Regions from separate parts of the Billgrantia antri genome, predicted to be linked through region 1. Evidence: riboswitches for the same ligand, from Rfam matches in the RefSeq annotation. Region 1 holds a riboswitch; the other holds the start of a gene.

Evidence for each region. A riboswitch is a leader RNA that binds a small molecule or an ion and turns the genes downstream of it on or off. The one in region 1 is predicted to bind thiamine pyrophosphate.
Region 2: another riboswitch for thiamine pyrophosphate. It lies ahead of thiC (phosphomethylpyrimidine synthase ThiC); the one in region 1 lies ahead of HNO53_RS17155 (sodium:solute symporter family transporter).

What each region holds. Positions count from the first base shown of each region.
Region 1 is NZ_CP053383.1:3,711,394-3,715,013, forward strand. It holds gene HNO53_RS17150 (APC family permease) at 1-232, opposite strand, end outside; gene HNO53_RS17155 (sodium:solute symporter family transporter) at 434-1,822, opposite strand; TPP riboswitch at 1,812-1,920, opposite strand; gene HNO53_RS17160 (hypothetical protein) at 2,037-2,705, shown strand; gene HNO53_RS17165 (peroxidase-related enzyme) at 2,715-3,305, opposite strand; gene HNO53_RS17170 (sensor domain-containing diguanylate cyclase) at 3,396-3,620, opposite strand, start outside.
Region 2 is NZ_CP053383.1:1,420,182-1,423,801, reverse strand. It holds gene HNO53_RS06705 (lysophospholipid acyltransferase family protein) at 1-792, shown strand, start outside; TPP riboswitch at 848-981, shown strand; gene tenA (thiaminase II) at 1,057-1,725, shown strand; TPP riboswitch at 1,817-1,935, shown strand; gene thiC (phosphomethylpyrimidine synthase ThiC) at 2,023-3,620, shown strand, end outside.

The sequences.
Region 1 (3,620 bases):
CCTGGGGCATGGCGGAAGCGAGTTCGGCATAGGTGAGGCCCACCAGCACGATGATCAGGCCACCGATCAGAAAGGCCGTGATCGCGCCCAGGCTTCCTGCGGACTGGATCCAGCTGCCGGTCAGCACGATCCAACCCCAGCCGATCATGGCGCCGAAGGCCAGCGCCAGCACATCCTTGCGGGCCAGTACTCGAGCCAGTTGGTTCGGCTCTGCCGCGGATTCCTGTGTCATATCGTCCTCACGATTGTCATTGTTGAGTGTAAAATATTTACCTCACCTCTAACAAAATAATCAACGAAAGAAAGCTTAGGCACGAGGATCTTATAGAACAATAGACTTTGGTCTGGAGAAGGAATGAGAAATGCGCCAGCCGGGAGCTGGCGCGACGACAGATCGAGACTTCATTAAGCGCAAACCGGCCAGGAGGCCAATTCACTGCGTGCGGATACGCTCATGCGGTGCCGTCCATGCCACAGCCAGGCTGACCAGCGTGGAGGCCGCCAACGCGCCGAGAAACGGCGGCAGCGTGGGGATGCTGCCCGGGAAGCTCGCCGCCAGCAAGCCAGCTGCCAGGCTGCCCTGGGCGACCCAGCCGGGCAGGATCGCGCCAAGCAGCCCCGCCACGCCACCCATCACCGCGGCCAGCGGCGTCATGCGGCGCCACAGTCCCAGCAGAACCGGCACCACGATGGCGGCACACAGCAGGTCGGCGATCAGGAACAGCCGCAGCACCGAGAGGCCCTGAAGTGCCACGATCACCACCGGCACCATTAGCCCTACCGTGACCAGCCGCGCCGCACCGATGGGCAACCCGCGCCTGCCGGACCCCGCCACCACCAGCGAGGCGATGCCGTTCTGCAGAGTATCGACGCTGGAGGCAACCAGGGTCACCGCCAGAACCAGCGCCGGCAGCGCCAGCCAGCTTGGCGCCTCGCCGAGCAGAGCGAAGAACGGCATCGGCGGCTCGCCTAGTGCCACGCCGCTCATCGACGCCAGCATGCCGAGCCCGCCCACCATCGCGACCACCGCCACGGTGGTCGCGCCGCCCAGCCAGGCGCCCCGGTTGAGCGCACGCTCGTCGCGGGCGGCCCACACCCGCTGCCAGTAGCCCTGATGGAACAGGTTGGCCGCCGTGACCGCGATGACCAGCGTTAGCGCCACGCCCAGTGCGCCGTCGACGGGAATCGACGGCAGCGCCGCGCCTGCGGGCATCTCGGGCAGGCGCGCAAGCGCCACGCCGCCTACCACCAGCAGCAAAGCGATCAGCAGCCATGCCTGCCAGCGGTCGGTGGCCAGGCTCGCCCTCAGGCCACCGATGGCGGTGTAGAGCAGGGTGGTCACGGCCACGCCGATCACCACCAGTGCCGGCGGCACGTCGGAAAGCAGCGCGGTGATCGCGCCGATGGCCGTCAGCTCGGCGGCGAGAAAACAGGCCATATAGAGAATCGAGACCAGCGCCACCCAGCGCCGCACGCCGGCGCCGTAGCAGACTTCGGCGAACTCCCCGATGCTGCGCCCCTCGGGCAGGTGACGGCGGATCGCCGGGCCGTAGAGTCCCAGCACGATGAACGGCAGCGCCGAGCCGATGGCGTACCCCGCCAACGCCACCGGACCGACGAAGGCGCCGATCTCCGGCGGCGCGAAAAGTATCCACGCCCCCATGCCCGAGGCCAGGAACGACAGCCCCAGGGTGGCGGCAGATTGGGAGTTGCGGGCGGTGATGTAGTCGTCGAGTGGACCGTCGGCCCGGCGGGCGCGCAGGCCCAGGAAAACAAAGCACAGCAGCGCCGCGCCGAGCACGGCTGACGTCAGATAGGACATGTCGCACTTCCTCCGCCGGCATGAACCGGATCAGGTTCCAGGGTCAGCGCCTGGCGCTCTCTCAGCCCCGCCGCAGCGAGACTCCCCTGGCGACAGTGAATGAATTTTGCGTCGCTAGACTCAAGCTGGCCCCACACGGACCGATATGACTCGAGCCTCTGGAATGATATAACAACGAAAAAACCAGAACACTTCTCCCCCGCAGGGACCCACCATGTTTAGCGAAGCCAAGGAACACGCCCCCGGGCATCTTCATCAGATCTTTGCCGACCCCTACTCCGCCTTCGACAATCTTTCCGTCGAGCGGCAGTTGCACCTGAGGGTCGCCTTGCAGGCACTGGTCGGCGAGCCGCTGGCCAACGGCCGCCTGACGCTGCGAGTCATTCATGGCTGGGAAAACGGCGGCTTCGAGCCCGCCGATCTGGCCCATGGCGACTACCGTATCGCCTCGCTCGACGATCTGGCGCGAATCAGCAGCGACCATCAGCAGGCCATCGATCATGCCGCCCCGCTGCCGCGCGACGATGCCTCGCTGCTCGCCGAGCCACTGGCCGACGCCATCGCCGCCGCCGAGGCCAAGGGGCAGGTTCTCGACGAAGAGATGCGCAGCATTCCCGCCCGCTGGCCAGCCTTCGACCAGGGCCTAACGCTCTACACCTTCTTCAAGGTCTACCATCGCCTGACCTACGGCGAGGACGACACCTACCGCTCGATCCAGTGCCGGACGCCGGAAGGCCTTCGCGAGATCCATGAATTCCATCTCGAAGAGGGCGAGTTCGCCGTGGTCCGCCCCAGCCAGGATGCCCCCGGCAACAGCGTGATGGTATTGCACGTCAGTCAGCTGGAACCGGTGCGGCGGCTGATGGAAGCCTGCAGCGCCTGACCTGACGAGTTACTTGTTCTCTCGCGGCACCCTACCCATCAGGTAGAACTCCGGATTGGGCGGGGTACCGGTGAGGGTGACCAGGCGGTTGGAGAGGCCGAAGAAGGCGACGATGGCACCGATGTCCCAGATGTCGTCGTGGGTGAAGCCAACCTCGGTGAGACGGGCCTGCCATTCGTCGGTGAGCTCGCCCACGTCCAGGCCGCAGTGCAGGGCAAAGTCGAGCATTACCCGGTGGCGCTCGCTGATCGGCGCAGTGCGGTGGTTGATCGCCACCTGGTCGGCCAGCAGCGGATCCTTGCCGTAGATGCGCACCAGCGCGCCGTGGGCCACCACGCAGTAGAGGCAGCGGTTGCGCGCGCTGGTAGCCACCACGATCATCTCTTTCTCCGCCTTGGTGAGCGTGTCGGATTCACGCTCCATCAGCGCATCGTGGTAGGCGAAAAAGGCACGGAACTCGTCCGGGCGATGGGCCAGCATCAGGAACACGTTGGGTACGAAACCGGCCTTCTCCTGCACGGCGAGAATGGCCTCCCGAATATCCTCGGGTAGGTCATTGATCGACTCGGGGACGGGAAAGCGGCTGAGCGGTGCAGTCATGGCAAAACCTCTGGCGTCTTTGCGGTAACGACAGTTAACGTCAACGTAAAGATGATGTCCATGCGACATACGCGCATCCCGCAAGCAAATTCACTCCCAAGCCCCGGCCAGCGACCGGGTCACCACCCGGTTGCGGCTACGCTCCTTGGCTTCGTACATGGCCTGGTCCGCCTGGCGATATAGGGCTATGGCAGAGGGCACCTGTCGGCAGTCGCTGCAGCACACCAGGCCGAAGGAACCGGTCACCACGCCATGGCGCGACGTTTCGTGGGGAATCCGAAGCTGCTCCAGGGCCTGACGGAAGCGCTCCAGGGC
Region 2 (3,620 bases), 2.3 Mb from region 1:
CATCGCGAGCGCGAGGTCACTGAAACCAACCTCGCCGAGGTCTATCCCGACTGCAGTGACATCGAGCGCAAGCGCCTGGCCAAGGAGAGTCTGACCCACTCCACCGCCACCATGCTCGAACTCGGCTTCGCCTGGATGGGTGAACCGCAGCGGGTCGAACGTGCCATCCTGGAGGTCCATGGCCGCGAGCTGCTTGACGATGCGCGTGCCGAAGGGCGCGGCGTCATCGTCTTGGCCCCACACTTCGGCAACTGGGAGGTACTCAACTTCTGGCTCTCCAGTCACTTCCCCTTTACCGCCATGTACGAGCCCCCCAAGATCGCCGAACTCGACCCGGTGATCCGTCAGGGGCGCGAGCGCATGGGCGCCAGCCTGGTACCGACCAACCCGCGCGGCGTCGCCGCACTGCTCAAGGCGCTAAAGCGCAGTGAGGCCGTCGGTATCCTGCCGGACCAGGAGCCCGACTGGGGCAGCGGCGTATTCGCCCCCTTCTATCACCGCCTGGCCTACACCGCGACCCTGCTGCCCAAGCTGGTCGCACGCACCGATGCCAGGGTGGTCACCGGTGTGGCGCGACGCCTTCCCGGCCGGGGCTTCGCCATCCACTTCCTCGCCGCCGACGAGCGAGTCTACGCTGACGACGAGACGCAGTCGGCCACCGGCGTCAACGCCTGCGTGGAAGCCGCAATCGCCCTGGATCCGGCCCAATACCAGTGGGAGTACAAGCGTTACCGCAAAGTGATCGAGGAGCAGCTGGGCGTGCCAAATCACAAGCGTTACCGCCTCTATTGAAGACGCATTTCGCTGCGGTGACTGGCAAGACGGCATCATCCTGCTAGACTGGCCACAACGCTTGACGGGGTGCCGGTGGAACCGGCTGAGATCGCCATACGACATGTCTGCTGCAGATGCGTCGTCACGGCGGGGCCCGTTGAACCTGATCCGGCTCGTACCGGCGTAGGAATCAAGCGGTGGCCAGGTACCAGCACTCCCTTATCTGCCCTGCCCACTCTCCTTTCGCCCACGCTCCGGATCCGCTTTACCACCGGAGGCAAGATGGGCTATCGCTTCACCGACCTGACCGACGCCTGCCACGACGACTGGCGCGCCTATGTCGAGCACGACTTCGTGCGCGACCTGGGTAACGGCACCCTGGAAGAAGACGCCTTCCGCCACTACTTGCAGCAGGACTACCTGTTCCTGATCCACTTCGCACGCGCCTACGCGCTGGCCGCCTACAAGAGCCGCACCCTGGCCGACCTGCGCCAGGCCCATGAGGGGCTCAAGGCCATCCTCGACGTGGAGCTCGGTCTTCATGTCGGTTTTTGCCGCGAGTGGGACATCTCCGAGGCGCAGCTGGCCGCGCTGCCCGAGGCGCGGGCCACCATGGCCTATACCCGATACGTGCTGGATACCGGCAACCGCGGCGACCTGCTCGATCTTCATGTTGCGCTGGCCCCCTGCCTGGTGGGTTACGGCGAGATCGCCAACTGGCTCAACGCCCAGGACGCGACCGTACGCGGCAACGCCAACCCCTATGACGCCTGGATCGCCATGTACGAGGGCGAGGAGTTCCAGGACGCCATGCGTGCCGAGCTCGAATGGCTCGATGCACGCCTGGCCGACGTCACTCCGGCGCGCTTCGGCGAGCTCGTCGAGGTGTTCCGCGATGCCACCCGGCTCGAGATCGATTTCTGGCAGATGGGGCTGGATCGGGCGCTTTGATCGCCCCCTGGCCCCATCGCCATCCACCCGCTGGTTCTGGTCAGCCCAGTGGGTCCCAGTAGGCTGGTGATCGTGCGATCACCCGACCACCAAACGCTTGACGGGGTGCCGTTGAAGACGGCTGAGATCATGCGACGCACGCGTCCGAGCATGGATCCCGTTGAACCTGAACTGGCTAGGACCAGCGTAGGGATCAAGCGACATGCAGGCTCGGCAAGACCGGACTCCCTGCCCCTGTCACTTCCCACCTGTCCTCCCTGACACCCTGAAACGCGTTACCCCTAGGGAGAACAAACGATGAGCAAGACCGCCCATTTTCTCGCCGAGACCGCCAAGGTCGACGAGGCCGCCGTCCAGCCGCTGCCCGGCTCACGCAAGATCTACGTCGAGGGCTCGCGTCCCGACATCCGCGTGCCCTTCCGCGAGATCTCGCTGTCGCCGACCAAGACCTCCGGTGCCGACGAAGAAAACCCGCCGCTGCTGGTCTACGATACCTCCGGCCCCTATACCGACCCACGTGCCGACATCGACCTGCGTCGCGGCCTTCCCGAGCTGCGCCGCGCCTGGATCGAGGAACGCGGTGATACGGAGTTCCTCGACGGCCCGACCAGCGAGTACGGCCAGCGCCGTGCCAGCGACCCCATGCTCGCCCCACTGCGCTTCGACCTGACCCGCACACCGCGCCGCGCGAAGGAAGGCAAGAACGTCACCCAGTTGCACTACGCGCGCCAGGGCATCGTCACGCCGGAGATGGAGTTCATCGCCATCCGTGAAAATCAGCGCAGGCAAGCCTTGGGCACAGCGGAGGTCGAGCGCATCCTGGGTCACCAGCATGCCGGTCAGGGCTTCGGCGCCAAGCTGCCCGAGGAAATCACCCCGGAATTCGTGCGCCAGGAAGTGGCCGCGGGCCGTGCCATCATCCCCTGCAATATCAACCACCCCGAGTCCGAGCCGATGATCATCGGCCGCAACTTCCTGGTGAAGATCAACGGCAATCTGGGCAACTCGGCGGTGACCTCCTCCATCGAAGAGGAGGTCGACAAGATGACCTGGGGCATCCGCTGGGGCGCCGACACCATCATGGATCTCTCCACCGGGCAGAACATCCACGAGACCCGCGAGTGGATCATCCGCAACGCCCCGGTGCCGATCGGCACGGTACCGATCTATCAGGCCCTGGAGAAGGTCAACGGCGTGGCCGAGAATCTCACCTGGGAGGTTTTCCGCGACACCCTGATCGAACAGGCCGAACAGGGCGTGGACTACTTCACCATCCACGCCGGCGTGCTGCTGCGCTACGTGCCGCTGACCGCCAAGCGCGTCACCGGCATCGTCTCCCGCGGCGGCTCGATCATGGCCAAGTGGTGCCTGTTCCACCATCAGGAGAGCTTCCTCTACACCCACTTCGAGGAGATCTGCGAGATCTGCAAGCGCTACGACGTCGCCTTCTCGCTGGGTGACGGCCTGCGCCCCGGCTCGGTGGCCGATGCCAATGACGAGGCGCAGATGGCCGAGCTCAAGACCCTGGGCGAGCTGACCCGCATCGCCTGGAAGCACGACGTACAGGTGATGATCGAGGGACCTGGTCACGTGCCCATGCACCTGGTCAAGGAGAACATGGACAAGCAGCTCGAGTACTGCGACGAGGCCCCTTTCTACACCCTCGGCCCGCTGGTCACCGACATCGCCCCGGGCTACGACCACATCACCTCCGGCATCGGCGCGGCGATGATCGGCTGGTACGGCTGCGCCATGCTGTGCTACGTCACGCCCAAGGAGCACCTCGGCCTGCCCAACAAGGACGACGTCAAGACCGGCATCATTACCTACAAGATTGCCGCCCACGCCGCCGACCTGGCCAAGGGCCACCCGGCCGCCCAGCGCCGCGACAACGC